DNA from 3 places in the Cryobacterium sp. TMB1-7 genome. Region 1 is predicted to be linked to each of the others. Evidence: predicted binding sites of a transcription regulator. Region 1 holds the regulator's gene; each other region holds the start of a gene.
The links. The regulator LexA, encoded in region 1, represses DNA repair genes until DNA is damaged. The targets are predictions, from matches to a motif close to TCGAACANNTGTTCGA.

Region 1 (4,932 bases):
CTTCGTCCAGCGGCACCAGGGCGTCGCCGTATCGGGAGATGCCGGCCTTGTCACCGAGGGCCTGCTTGATGGCCTGGCCCAGGACGATGCCGATGTCCTCGACGGTGTGGTGCACATCGATCTCGATGTCGCCCGTGGCGTGCACGGTGAGATCGGTCAGCGAGTGCTTCGCGAACGCCGTGAGCAGGTGGTCGTAGAACGGCACGCTGGTGTGGATGTCGCTCACCCCGGTGCCGTCGAGGTTGATCGAGAGGTCGATGCTCGATTCGCTCGTTTCGCGCTGCAGGTGGGCACGGCGAGGCGAGGGCGTGACGTTGCTCATGGCGTTAGTTTATTCGGCTATCGGGCGGAGCCGTGCGATGGCGGCCAGGAACGCGCTCGTCTCGGCTTCGGTGCCGGCCGAGACCCGGAGGTGGCCGGGGATACCGACGTCGCGGATCAGGATGCCTTCGGCCAGGAGCGCTTGGAAGATCGCGTGCGGGTCGGAGACTCCGCCGAATAACACGAAATTGCTTCCGCTGCGCAGTGGGCTGAAGCCGAGGTTCGTCAGTTCGGTCACCAGGCGATCGCGTTGCACCCGGATGTCGTCCACCATGGCGAGCATCTCACCCGTGTGGGCGAGCGCGGCCACGGCCGCCGCCTGGGTGAGGGCGGACAGGTGGTAGGGCAGCCGGACCAGGCGTAGCGCATCCGTGACAGCCGGGTCGGCGGCCAGGTAGCCCAGCCGCACGCCGGCGAAAGCGAAGGCCTTGCTCATGGTCCGGGACACGAGCAGGCGCTCCCGGCCGGGCAGCAGGGTGAGGGCGCTGTCGGTGCCGTCCGGTGCGAACTCGGCGTAGGCCTCGTCGACGACAACGATGCCGGGGGTGGCGTCGTAGACGGCCGCGATGGTCTCCAGCGACAACGGGGTGCCGGTCGGGTTGTTCGGTGAGCAGAGGAAGACGATGTCGGGCGAGGTTTCCTCCACCCAGCGGGCGGCGGTCTCCGGCGAAAGTTCGTAGTCGGCGTCGCGGCCGCCGGGGATCCAGCGGGTATCGGTGCCGGAGGCGAGGATCGAGTACATCGAGTAGGTCGGCGCGTAGCCGAGCAGAGACCGGCCCGGCCCGCCGAAGGCCTGCAGAACCTGCTGCAGAACCTCGTTGGAACCGTTGGCGGCCCAGATGTTGTCGCGGGTGAGACCGTGACCGAGGTAGCCCGCGAGGGCGTCCCGCAGCGGGCTGAATTCCCGGTCGGGGTACCGGTTGACGGTGAGGATCGCCTCGGCCAGGGCCTCCGCGATGTCGGCGGCGACCGCGGGCGGGATCGGGTGGGTGTTCTCGTTGACGTTCAACGCCACCGGCACGTGCAGCTGGGGTGCTCCGTAAGGGGTTTGTCCGCGGAGGTTGGCACGCAGGGGCAGGTCGTCGAGGCTGGTCACCCGAACAAGCTTAGTTGCGCCCGCGGCCGACCCCTCGTATCCGAGGCGGGGCGGGGCGAGCGGCTCCGGGCTGAGCGGCTCGGGCTGAGCGGCTCAGTAGTCCGCGGGAAGGGCGAGGCGCTGGCCGGGCTGCACGGCCTCGGAGGACAGCTGGTTGAGGTTGACGATGTCGATGATCACGTCGCGCGGGTCTTGTCCGGGGGCGACAGACTCGGCCAGCTGCCAGAGCGACTGGCCGGCCTCAATGGTGACGTAGTCGAACGCGGCCGCGCCGATACCCGCGCTGCCCTCTGCCGCGGCCATGCCGCCGTTGACGGCGATGCCGATGACGCCGAGTACCAGGGGCACTGCGGCGAGGGCCGTGAAAACGGCCCGCCCGCGGCGGGTCAGCCGCAGGTGTGTGGTGGGCGGGGTGGCCGGGCTGTGGTTGTCCGGTGCTGCAAATGCTGCGCTCATGTCAAACCTCCTGGTAACGCATCGGGCCCTCGGCCGGGAGGGCCAGATGCGAATCTATGTTCCGAATATATCTTCGAGTGTTCGAACAATCAACCCTGTTTCCGGATATTATGGAGACAGATTCCGCAACACACTCGAATGCATGTCTACGAACCGCTGCTCTGTGGCTACAGTTTCGATCGGGTAGCTGCACTCAAACAGACACCACCGACATTGCTGCCCGAGCCCGAGAAGTATGAGCCCGACGAGCACCAGCCCGGCGAGCACGAGCCCCACCAGCACCAGCCCGAACCGACTAACCAGAGGAGCGTCAACGTGGCACAACAGAGCACACCTCGGGACAAGGGCGGCACGCGACGCCGCAAGAGCCTGAGCGACAAACAGCGCGCGGTGATGGACGTCATCCAGCGTTCGGTTCGCGACCGCGGTTACCCGCCGAGCATGCGCGAGATCGGCGACGCCGTTGGTCTGTCCTCGTTGTCGAGCGTGACCCACCAGCTGCACCAGCTCGAGCTGAGCGGGTACCTGCGGCGCGACCCGCACCGGCCGCGCGCACTCGAGGTGCTCATCGAGCTGCCTCAGTCCTCAGAGGAGGTCACGCCAGGCGCCGCCGATGACTACCAGTCCGGCATCCAGGTGGGTGATGCGGCGATGGTGCCGCTCGTCGGCCGCATCGCCGCCGGTATCCCGATCATGGCCGACCAGCAGATCGACGAGATCTTCCCGCTCCCCCGCCAACTGGTGGGCAAGGGCGAGCTGTTCATGCTCAAGGTCGTCGGTGATTCGATGATCGACGCCGCCATCTGCGATGGCGACTGGGTGGTCATCCGCCAGCAGAAGACCGCGGAGAACGGCGAGATCGTCGCCGCCATGCTCGACGGCGAAGCCACGGTGAAGGTGCTGCGACAGCGCGACGGCCACACCTGGCTGCTCCCCCGCAACACCAACTTCGAGCCGATCCTGGGTGACTTCGCCGAGGTCCTCGGCAAGGTCGTCGCGGTGTTGCGTTCGGTCTAGATCCGCAACGCTCCAGGCACACAACAGGCCCGACCCCGCGAGGGGTCGGGCCTTCGTGTTGTGCCGGCGTAGTCAGGGCGGGCCAGGTCAGACCAGCGTCGCCCGAACTGCGCGGGTGGCATCGACGATGTTGCGCAGGGACTCCACGGTCTCCGCATACCCGCGGGTCTTCAGTCCGCAGTCCGGGTTCACCCAGACCTGGCGAGCGGGGATCGATTGCAGGGCCCGCTCGAGAAGTTCGGTGATCTCGGCCACACCGGGCACCCGCGGCGAGTGGATGTCGTAGACGCCCGGGCCGATGCCGTGGTCGAAGCCACTGGTCTGCAGGTCGGCGACGACCTCCATCTTCGACCGAGCGGCCTCGATGCTGGTCACGTCGGCGTCCAGGTTGCGGATCGCGTCGATGACGACCCCGAACTCCGAGTAGCAGAGGTGGGTGTGGATCTGGGTCTGGTCGGCGACCCCCGCGGTAGCGAGCCTGAACGACCCGACCGACCAATCCAGGTAGTCGGCGTGGTCCTTCTTCTTCAGGGGCAGCAACTCGCGCAGCGCGGGCTCGTCGACCTGCACCACCCGGATACCGGCCGCCTCGAGATCACCGATCTCGTCGCGCAGCGCGAGCGCCACTTGCCGTGCGGTCTCCCCCAACGGCTGATCGTCGCGCACGAACGACCAGGCCAGGATGGTGACCGGTCCGGTGAGCATCCCCTTGACCGGCTTCTCGGTAAGGGTCTGGGTGTAGCTGGACCACTCCACGGTGATGGGCGCCGGACGCCGGACGTCGCCCCACAGGATCGACGGACGGGTGCACCGGCTGCCGTAGGACTGCACCCAGCCGTTCTCGGTGACGGTGAAGCCATCGAGGTTCTCGGCGAAGTACTGCACCATGTCGTTGCGCTCGGGTTCACCGTGCACGAGAACGTCGAGGCCGAGGTCTTCCTGCAGCTGCACGACCCGGCCGATCTCGGCGCGCATGAGCTCCTGGTAGTCGGCGGATGCGAGTTCACCCGAGACCAGGCGGGCGCGGGCGCGGCGGATATCACTCGTCTGCGGGAACGAGCCGATGGTCGTGGTCGGTAGCGGGGGCAGGTCGAGCACGGCATCCTGAGCGGCCAGGCGGGCCTCGTAGTCGCCGCGGCTGAAGTCGGCCGGGGTGAGGGTGTCGAGGCGGGCGCGCACGGCGCCGTCACGCACGCCGGGCGAGACCCGGCGCGCCTCCAGCGACGCGGTGGCCGCGTCGAGATCTGCCTGCACGGCAGCCTGCCCCTCGGAGAGGCCGCGAGCGAGGGTGGCGACCTGACCGATCTTCTGGTCGGCGAACGCCAGCCAACCGGTAAGGTCGGCGCCGAGCTTGGTCTCGTCGGTGACGTCGTGCGGCAGGTGCAGCAGCGAGGTGGAGCTGGAGACCGCGATCCGGTCGCTCAGCGCGCCCAGCTGGGCCACCTTGTCGAACGCCGCCTCGAGGTCGCCCCGCCAGATGTTGTGACCGTCGATCACGCCGGCCACGAGGGTGGTGTCGGCCAGGCCGGGCACGTCGGCGGGCACCGTTCCGCGCACGAGGTCCAGGCCGATGGCCTCGACCGGGGTCTTGGCCAGAACGGGTAGGGCGTCGTCGAGGCTGCCGTAGGGCGCGGCCACGAACAGTCCGGGCCGCCTGTCGAGGCCGCCGAGGGTGTCGTAGGCCCGGGCGAGGGCGGCGAGGGCACGGTCGCGCGGGATGTCGATGCTCTCGCTGACGAGGGCCGGTTCGTCCAGCTGTACCCACTCTGCACCCGCGGCGGCGAGGCGCTCGATCAGGGTGGCGTAGACCGGCAGCAGGTCGTCGAGGCGATCGAGCGGGTGAAAGCCGGCCGGGGCCGTTTCGCTCGGCTTGGCCAGGAGCAGGAAGGTGACCGGACCGACGATGACGGGTCGGGTGAGGAAGCCGGCGGCGACGGCCTCGTCGAACTCCCGCACGATGCGGTCGCTGGCGAGGTGGAAGTTCGTCTCCGGGCCGATTTCCGGCACCAGATAGTGGTAATTGGAATCGAACCACTTGGTCA
Region 2 (4,932 bases), on a different contig from region 1:
CTGATTGTCGACGACGGCAGCCCGGACGGCACCGGCGCCCTGGCTGACCGGATGGCCGAGGCTGACGACCGCATCAAGGTCGAACACCGCACCGGCAAGCTCGGCCTGGGCTCCGCCTACGTGCTGGGCTTCATGTGGGGACTGGCGCGAGGCTACGAGTTCTTGATCGAGATGGATGCCGATGGTTCACATCCGCCGGAGCGCCTGCCCGACATGATCGGCCGGGTCGCCTCCGACGAACCCGGCGCCCCCGACCTCGCCGTCGGCTCCCGGTGGGTGCCCGGTGGCAGCGTGGTCAACTGGCCGCGGCACCGGCAGCTGCTCAGCCGAGGCGGGAACACCTACGCGCGCCTGGTGCTCGGTCTCTCGCTCAAGGACGTCACCGCCGGCTTCAGGGTCTACTCGTCGGCGACGATCGCGGCGATGGATCTCGCGGACGTGTCGTCGAAGGGCTACTGCTTCCAGGTCGATATGACCCTGCGGGTGCTCGATCAGGGCCGCTCGGTCGTAGAGCTCCCGATCGAGTTCCGCGAGCGGGAGGCCGGCGAGTCGAAGATGAGCCAGGCCATCGTGATCGAGGCCATGCTGCGGGTCACCCAGTGGGGATTCCAGCGTCGCTTCACGAGGATCCGCTCCGGCCGGGCGCAGGCCACGGTCCGTTAGATGGTCACCGTGCGGCGGGGAGCGCCTGAGGTGGACGCGATTGTGGTCGGCTCCGGCCCCAACGGGCTCGCTGCCGCGGTCACGCTGGCCAGGGCCGGCCTCTCGGTGCGGGTCTACGAGAGGTCCGCGACCGTCGGCGGCGGCGCCGAGACCGCGGAGCTGACCCTGCCGGGTTTCCACCACGACGTCTGTTCCGCCGTGCACCCGCTCGCGCTGGCCTCCGAGTTCTTCAAGCGGTTCGGGCTCGCGGACCGGATCGAACTTGTCGTCCCCGAGGTCTCCTACGGGCATCCGCTGCCGGGCGGCACCGCCGGGCTGGCCTATCGCAGCCTGGAACGCACCGCCGCCGAGCTGGGCCGGGACGGCGCGGCCTGGATTCGGTTGTTCGCTCCCCTTGTGGCACACTCCGAGCGGGTGGCGGAGTTCACCGGTGCGCAGCTCCTGCGGCTGCCGAGGCATCCGGAAACCGCGCTGCGCTTCGGTCTGCGGGCTCTCGAGCAGGGCAGCCCCCTCTGGGACCTGCGCTTCGCGGGGGAGACGGCGCCAGCCCTGCTCACCGGCGTCAGTGCGCACACGATCAGGGCGCTGCCGAGCATCGCCACCGCCGGCGCAGGCCTCACTCTCGCCACCTATGCACACGCGGGCGGCTGGCCGATCCCCGTCGGCGGCAGTGGCGCGATCGTGACCGCGATGGTCGACGACCTGCTCGCCCACGGCGGCGAGATCGTCACGTCAACCGAGGTGCGGCGGCTGAGCGACCTGCCGCCGGCCCGCGTGGTGATGCTCGACCTGACGCCCCGGGCGCTGCTGCGCCTCGCCGAGGGCGAGCTGCCCGCCGCATACGCGCGGCGGCTGCGCGCCTTCAGATACGGCAACGGCGTCGCCAAGGTCGACTTCGCGCTGTCCGACCCGGTGCCGTGGCAGGCGGCCGGACTGCGGGCGGCGGGCACCGTGCACGTGGGCGGCACCCGGGCGCAGATCCGGCGAGCCGAGAACACCGTCGCGCGCGGCCGGCACGCCGAGGAACCCTACGTTCTCGTGTCCCAGCCCAGTGGCCTCGACCCCAGTCGCGCCCCGGCCGGTCAGCACACCCTCTGGGCGTACACCCATGTTCCGCGCGGCTCCGCCATCGACCAGACCGAGGCGATCGTGCGCCAGATCGAGCGCTTTGCTCCAGGGTTCCGCGACACCATCCTGGCCAGCGCCGCTCGCAGCGCGTCCAGCGTGGAAGCGCACAATCCCAATTACATCGGCGGCGACATCTCCGCCGGCGAGGTGAGCATGACCCAACTCGTGCGGCGGCCGGTTCTCTCGCCGGACCCCTGGCGCACTCCCCTGGACGGCGTCTACCTCTGCTCGTCGTCCACACCGCCGGGCCCGGGCGTGCACGGCCTGGCCGGCTGGCACGCCGCCCTCAGCGCTCTTCGTCACGACCTTGGGGTGCGCACCGCCCCCGATCTCTCCCCGACCAATCAGGAATAGGTGACACCGTGGCCGTTAACCATCGCACCATGAACTGCCCGCCCGAAAGCGTCTTCGCCGTTCTGGCGGACGGCTGGTTATACCCGAGCTGGGTCGTCGGGGCCTCCCGGATGCGGGACGTCGACCCGGCGTGGCCGATCGCAGGAAGCGTCATCTACCACTCTGTAGGCGTCTGGCCCGCCCTGATCGACGACACCACGTCGGTTCTGGAGTGGGATCCACCCCGGCACGCGCTGTTCAAGGCCCGTGGCTGGCCGCTCGGTGAGGCCCACGTGGCGTTGGATGTGAAGGCTCGCGGCGACGGATGCGTCGTACGCATCACGGAGGACGCCACCGCCGGCCCCGCCCGGTTCGTCCCGTCCTTCCTGCGTGAACCGGCCATCAAGATCCGAAACGAAGAGACGTTGCGCCGGCTCGCCTTCCTCGCCGAGGGCGGCGCCGGGTTCAACTAGCCCCGCCGCCGCCGACGGGCGCCTGTCGAGACCCCGCAACCCGTCCCCGACAACGTGCCCGTCCCGTCGGTCGAGCCTGTCGAGACCCCGCGAGCCATCCTGTGCAGTGCGGAAATGTTTTCGATATCCGTTCCGAAACTTGCTGACATTTCCTCGCATATAGGTGCGATTCGTGAGAGAATGGGGGTATGGACGACGAGCTGGATAGTGGCTCCACCGCACTGACGGGAACGACTCCCACCGGGTCGAACCTGCACGACTGGAACACCGGTCTGGCCGGTCCGGATCCCCTCACAGGCCCGGATGTCCATAGTCTGAGCGGCACCACCGACATGAAGGCCGCCGCTGCAGGTGGAGCTGCCGGCCGCACTCGAGGTCGGTCGAAGCCTCGGCCCGAGTGGCGGGATCCGGCCGAGCTGCTGGGGGTGCAGCGCGCTCATACCGGTGCGTTCGGTCAGAAGCTCCAGGCCCTGGATGATGCGGCGCGGACGGTGATGGCGGTGATGGACTCCATTGACGTGAACGCGTTGAGTGACCCGGAGGTGGTCGCGTTGACGCAGATGGTCGAGCGCACCGGTCGGCCGGTGGATGCGGCCCGGGTTAGCACGGCGATCGTGGTGGGTTACCGGTCCCGCCGCGGGCTGGGCACGGAGTCGCTGGCCTGGCGGTTGGGGGCGTCGCACCAGAATGATCTGCTGATCGGGCTGACCGGCACGTCGGTGCCGGAGATGAAACGACGCGTGAGCCTGGGTGAGAAGGTCGCTCCGCGGATGTTGGGCGGCACGGTCCTCGAGCCCGAGTTCCCGTTCGTTGCCGCAGCCTTGGCGGCCGGGGAGATCGGTCTTGATGCGGCGGAGAACATCGTGAAGGGTTTGGCCGACTACAAAGTGCACGGCCGCTTCGACGCGGACCAGTTGCTGGTGGACGGCGGTGAGGCCGAGCTGGTGGAGTCCGCGACCGGGTCCGTGTTCGGCCGCACCCCCGGACCCGGCGACACAGCCGACGACGCCGTCTGCACCGGCCCGGTCCGCCGTTTGGGTGCGTCGGCGGGGTTCACCTTCCCGGCGGACCGGATTCGGGAGATGGCGGCGACGTGGCAGGCGGTGTTGAACCCGGACGGGGCCGCGCCCACCGCGGAGATCCTCGAGGCGAAGTCCACGTTCTCGTTCGGCAAGCTCGCCCAGGGGTTGCATCCGTTGCGCGGCGGGGTGACGCCGGAGCTCAAGGGCATCATGCAGAACCTGTTCAACACCTTCCAGTCCGCGCGCAGCGCTCCCGCGTTCCCGTCCGCGGAGGAGCAGCAGCGTATCGAGGCCGGCGAACTCGTGCCCGGCGAGATCCTCGACGAACGCGACGGCGGTCAGAAACGCGCCGATATTCTCCGCGGCATCCTGGTCCAGGTCGCCCAAGACCCCCGCACCCCGACCATGGGCGGGATGCCGCCGACGGTGATGGTGCACGTGAACGCAACCGACCTGATCAACGGGGTCGGGGTCGGTTGGATCGACGGCGTCGAGGGGCCGATCTCGATGAAGACGATCAACCAGATGGTCGACAACGGCGGCTTCCGGCCGATCTTCTTCGGCGGCACCGGCGCCGTCCTCGCCCTGGGCGATAAGGTCCGCTGCTTCACGCCGCTGCAACGCAGGGCGATCACCGCCCGAGACGGCGGCTGCATCATCCCCGGCTGCACCTGCCCACCGCAATGGACCGAAGTCCACCACGTGAAGCCGTGGCAAAACGGCGGCCCCACCAACGTGAGCAACGGGGTGCTGCTGTGCTGGCATCACCACCACAACATCGACACCTCCGGGTGGCACATCCGCATGGTCCTGGGCATGCCCGAAGTCAAAGCCCCCCACTGGATCGACCCCACCGGAACCTGGCGAAAACCACCCCAGCACCGCGCCCACGACCCCAAAACCCGACGACAAAACGAGTAGCCACGGCACCTCGACTCGTGGGCGCCGGGCCAGGTCAGGTCAGGTCAGGCCAGGGCGAGGAAGAGCTTCTCCAGCTCGTCCACGGTGAGTGATTCGGCGTTGTCGGGGTCCGCGATGCAATCCCGCATCGCCGAGGAGACGATCGTGAACCCGGCCCGGTCGAGAGCGCTCGACACCGCGGCCAGCTGTGTGACGACATCCTTGCAGCTACCGCCGGCCTCGACGGCAGTGATGACCGCACTCAGCTGCCCCAGCGCGCGACGCAGCCGGTTGAGCACTTTCTTCTGGTTCACGGCACGCTGGTCGTCGGTCACGACCGTCGCCACTGGAGTCGACTCGGTCATGACCGGATCCCGTCCAGCGCCGTGGGCAGGCCGGCCTGCTGCCAGGCG
Region 3 (4,932 bases), on a different contig from region 1:
GCCAAAGCGCGGGTCACGGTGAAATCACCTGCATAGAATTGTGGCCCCGGGCGCGGTCTGACGAGTGAGCGCGTCGATGAGGCACCGGTCGACGGTGCGATTCCAGCAGAGGTATTCATGACCGAGACCCACGTCGCGTCCACAGTTGTCACCGAGCTCTCCGCCGTGCTCTCCGCCGCGCAGATCGTGACGGGTCCCAGCACCGAGAGCAACCGTCGGGACCAGTCCGAAGGAACCTTCAGCGGTGAGCCGCTGGCCGTGGTCTTTCCGGCCAGCACCGAAGAGGTCGCCGCGGTCGTCACCATCGCAGCCGCCCACCGCATCCCGATTGTGCCGCAGGGAGCTCGCACCGGGCTGGCCGGCGGGGCGAACGCCATCGACGGCGCCATCGTGCTGAGCACCACCCGGCTCAAGAAGATCCTGGCCGTCGATGCCGCAAACCAGACCGCCACGGTGCAGGCCGGCGTGCGCACCATCGCGCTGGCCCGCGCGGCCGAGGCCGTTGACCTGTTCTACCCGCCGGATCCCGGCTCGTGGCGAGCCTCGACCATCGGCGGCAATGTGGCCACCAACGCCGGCGGGATGCTCTGTGTCAAGTACGGCGTCACCGGCAACTTCGTGCGCCAACTCACGGTGGTGCTCGCCGACGGGTCGATCGTGCGCACCGGGCAGCGCACCATCAAGGGCGTCGCCGGTTACAACCTCACCGCGTTGCTGGTGGGCTCAGAAGGAACCCTGGGCATCATCACCGAGATCACCGTGGGCTTGTTGCCCAAACCCGGGAGCCCCTCCGGCGTGGCGGCGACCTTCGCCAACACCGCGGATGCGCTGGCGGCCGCCAATACGATCGTTGCCGGGGACCGCCGGCCGAGCGTTGTCGAATTCCTCGACGGTGCCTGCATCGCCGCGATCAACGCGTTCGATCCGGCCTCCACTCTGCCGGCCGGGGCCGGCGCGCTGCTGCTTGTGCAGTCGGACCAGATCGGCCAGGCCCACGACGACGTCGAGGTCTACGCCGAGGTGCTGCGAACCGCCGGAGCCGGCGTGGTCACCATCGCACACGATGCCGAGTCGCTCGAGCGGCTGATGAGCGCGCGGCGTCTGCTGCACCCGGCCGTGCAGGCTGTGCGTGGCGGCTGCCTGAACGAGGACATCACGGTGCCACGCTCCCAGCTCGGCGCCCTGCTGCAGGGTCTGGCCGAGATCTCCCGGGAACTCGACGTGCCCATCAGCACCGGCGGCCACGTGGGCGACGGCAACCTGCACCCGGTGATCGGCTACGACCCCGAGGTGCCCGGTGAGATCGACAAGGCGCACGCGGCGTTCGCCAGGGTGATCGACCTGGCGATCTCACTCGACGGGTCGGCGTCGGGGGAGCACGGAATCGGTGTGCTCAAGCGGGCACACCTCGATGACGAGCTCGGCCCGGTGCTGCGCGACCTGCAGTTGCGGGTGAAGGCGGCCTTCGACCCGCACTCGATCCTCAACCCCGGCAAGAAGCTCTAGGGCGTCGGCCCGCGCGCGAGGTCCGAGTGCTGGTCGGGCGCGGGAGTGTTCTATCCCCGCTTGTCGTGCCTGTCGATTTCGTGGTGACCATGCCGAATTCGAACCCGCAACCCGTCCTCGACAACGTGCCCGTCCCGTCGGTCTACCCTGTCGAGACCCCGCGAGCCATCCTCTGCAGTGCGGAAATGTTTTCGATATCCGTTCCGGAACTTGCTGACATTTCCTCGCATATAGGTGCGATTCGTGAGAGAATGGGGGTATGGACGACGAGCTGGATAGTGGCTCCACCGCACCGACGGGAATGACTCCCACCGGTCCGAACCTGCACGACTGGAACACCGGCCTGTCCGGTCCGGATCCCTTCACCGGCCCGGATGCCGACAGTCTGAGCGGTACTTCCGACATGAAGGCCGCCGCTGCAGGTGGAGCTGCCGGCCGCACTCGAGGTCGGTCGAAGCCGCGGCCCGAGTGGCGGGATCCTGCCGAGTTGCTGGGGGTGCAGCGCGCGCATACCGGTGCGTTCGGTCAGAAGCTCCAGGCCCTGGATGATGCGGCGCGGACGGTGATGGCGGTGATGGACTCCATTGACGTGAACGCCCTGAGCGACCCGGAGGTGGTCGCGTTGACGCAGATGGTCGAGCGGACCGGCCGGCCGGTGGATGCCGCCCGGGTGGCCACCGCGACCGTGGTGGGTTACCGGTCCCGCAGTGGGCTGGGCGCGGAGTCGTTGGCCTGGCGGTTGGGGGCGTCGCACCAGAATGATCTGCTGATCGGGCTGACCGGCACGTCGGTGCCGGAGATGAAACGACGCGTGGCCCTGGGTGAGAAGGTCGCCCCGCGGATGTTGGGCGGCATGGTCCTCGAGCCCGGGTTCCCGTTCGTGGCCGCAGCCTTGGCGGCCGGGGAGATCGGTATTGATGCGGCGGAGAACATCGTGAAGGGTTTGGCCGACTACAAGGTGCACGGCCGCTTCGACGCGGACCAGTCGCTGGTGGACGGTGGTGAGGCCGAGCTGGTGGAGTCCGCGACCGGGTCCGTGTTCGGCCGCACCCCCGGCCCCGGCGACATCGCCACCGCCACCGATGCCGATGACGCCGACACCGGCGCCGGCGCCGGCGCCGGACAAGTCTGCACCGGACCGGTCCGGCGTCTGGGTGCGTCGGCGGGGTTCACGTTCCCGGCGGACCGGATCCGGGAGATGGCGGCGACGTGGCAGGCGGTGTTGAACCCCGACGGCGCCGCGCCGAGCGATGCGGTTTTCGAGGCCAAATCCACGTTCTCGTTCGGCAAACTCAGCCAAGGGTTGCACCCGCTGCGCGGCGGGGTGACGCCGGAGCTCAAGGGCATCATGCAGAACCTGTTCAACACGTTCCAGTCCGCGCGCAGCGCTCCCGCGTTCCCGTCCGCGGAGGAGCAGCAGCGTATCGAGGCCGGCGAACTGGTTCCCGGCGAGATCCTCGACGAACGCGACGGCGGCCAGAAACGAGCCGACATTCTCCGCGGCATCCTGGTCCAGGTCGCCCAAGACCCTCGCACCCCGACCATGGGCGGGATGCCGCCGACGGTGATGGTGCACGTGAACGCAACCGACCTGATCAACGGGGTCGGGGTCGGTTGGATCGACGGCGTCGAGGGGCCGATCTCGATGAAGACGATCAATCAGATGGTCGACAACGGCGGCTTCCGGCCGATCTTCTTCGGCGGCACCGGCACCGTCCTCGCCCTCGGCGACAAAGTCCGCTGCTTCACGCCGCTGCAACGCAGGGCGATCACCGCCCGAGACGGCGGCTGCATCATCCCCGGCTGCACCTGCCCACCGCAATGGACCGAAGTCCACCACGTGCAGCCGTGGCAAAACGGCGGCCCCACCAACGTGAGCAACGGGGTGCTGCTGTGTTGGTATCACCACCACAACATCGACACCTCGGGGTGGCACATCCGCATGGTCCTGGGCATGCCCGAAGTCAAAGCACCCCACTGGATCGACCCCACCGGAACCTGGCGAAAACCACCCCAACACCGCGCCCACGACCCCAAATACCGCCGGCAAGACGAGTAGCCGCGGCATGGTGGCGCCCGAGTCCGGATTCTGGGTCACCAGGCTCGACGGGCTCAACCGACGGTGATTTGTTGCTGGCCCTGCCATCGGGGCGGCCCGCGACGTACTATCGCCTTGGGCGTCAGCCGGCGCCCGGTTACGGCTACGGAGGTATGCAGTGGGCATCAATGACGACGACATCACCACATCCGGCGCGGATGCGAACGAAGGTACGGCCGATGGCGGCGCCAATCCGGCGGGCCACGACGGCGGTGCCGACGGAACCGCGGACGCCGGAGAGGGCACCGCGGACGGCGGCGCCAACCCGGCAGGCCACGACGGTGGCGCTGACGGCTCCGCCTCGAGCGAGGGCGTTGCAGACGGCGGCGCCAACCCCGAAGGTCACGACGGCGGCGCCGACGGAACCGCCTGATGACGAGCGAAGGGCGCGGGGCGAGCGATCGTCCCGCGCTCATGCGCTTGCTCGAGGTCACGCCGGAGGCCTTCGCCACGGACTACTGGGACCGTCAGCCGCTCTTCACCCGCGCGGCCGCCCTGCGGGGCAGGTTCGATGACCTCTTCACCGCAGACGCCGTCGACGAGCTGGTCACCCACCGTGGTCTGCGCACCCCGTTTGTGCGCATGGCGCGGCAGGGCACCGTGCTCGACCCCGGCCGGTACACCGCACCGGGCGGCCTGGGCGCTGAGATCGCCGACCAGGTGAGCGCCGACAAGGTGCTCGACGAGTTCACCGACGGAGCCACCCTGGTGCTCCAGGGGCTGCATCGCACCTGGCCGCCGCTGGCCGAATTCACCCGGCAGCTCACGAGAGACCTCGGGCACCCCGTCCAGGTGAACGCCTACGTCACCCCGGCCGCGGAGCGCGGCTTTGACCCGCACTACGACGTGCACGATGTGTTTGTGCTCCAGATTGCGGGGGAGAAGCGCTGGCGCATCCATCCTCCGGTGCACCCGCGCCCACTCCGCGACCAGCCGTGGACCGACCATCGCCGTGCGGTGGAGCGACGGGCCGAGGACGAGCCGGCCATCGACGAGGTCTTCAGGCCGAACGACGTGCTCTACCTGCCCCGAGGGTGGATCCACTCGGCGACGGCGCTGGGCGGCACCTCGATCCACCTCACCATCGGCGTCGCCGCCCTCACCCGCCACGATGTGCTGCGCGAGGCCGTCGCGCACGCTGCGGCCGCCGAGAGCCTGCGCGCCGCCCTTCCCCTGGGTGTCGACCTCACGGATGCGGCGACCGTCGGCGCCCTGCTGGCCGACACCGTCGACGACTTCAGCCGGTTCACGGGCGCGGATGCGGCCCCGGCCGAGGCGGTGTCCCGGCGACTGGCCGGGCGCCTGCGGGCGTCCACCCGGGCCGAGCC

Region 2: a site for LexA is predicted at 2,706-2,721, ahead of E3O60_RS17670 (HNH endonuclease signature motif containing protein). Genes of this name have one in related genera too.
Region 3: a site for LexA is predicted at 1,686-1,701, ahead of E3O60_RS09720 (HNH endonuclease signature motif containing protein). Genes of this name have one in related genera too.

Annotation. Positions count from the first base shown of each region.
Region 1 covers NZ_SOFZ01000007.1:31,355-36,286, forward strand. Annotated here, with positions in the region: gene hisB (imidazoleglycerol-phosphate dehydratase HisB) at 1-322, opposite strand, end outside; gene E3O60_RS01300 (histidinol-phosphate transaminase) at 332-1,417, opposite strand; gene E3O60_RS01305 (LysM peptidoglycan-binding domain-containing protein) at 1,511-1,873, opposite strand; gene lexA (transcriptional repressor LexA) at 2,267-2,890, shown strand; gene metE (5-methyltetrahydropteroyltriglutamate--homocysteine S-methyltransferase) at 2,978-4,932, opposite strand, start outside.
Region 2 covers NZ_SOFZ01000033.1:130,037-134,968, reverse strand. Annotated here, with positions in the region: gene E3O60_RS17685 (polyprenol monophosphomannose synthase) at 1-663, shown strand, start outside; gene E3O60_RS17680 (NAD(P)/FAD-dependent oxidoreductase) at 664-2,145, shown strand; gene E3O60_RS17675 (SRPBCC family protein) at 2,154-2,597, shown strand; gene E3O60_RS17670 (HNH endonuclease signature motif containing protein) at 2,786-4,540, shown strand; gene E3O60_RS17665 (metal-sensitive transcriptional regulator) at 4,585-4,884, opposite strand; gene E3O60_RS17660 (rhodanese-like domain-containing protein) at 4,881-4,932, opposite strand, start outside.
Region 3 covers NZ_SOFZ01000022.1:172,024-176,955, reverse strand. Annotated here, with positions in the region: gene E3O60_RS09725 (FAD-binding oxidoreductase) at 118-1,506, shown strand; gene E3O60_RS09720 (HNH endonuclease signature motif containing protein) at 1,766-3,565, shown strand; gene E3O60_RS09715 (BatC protein) at 3,723-3,977, shown strand; gene E3O60_RS09710 (cupin domain-containing protein) at 4,019-4,932, shown strand, end outside.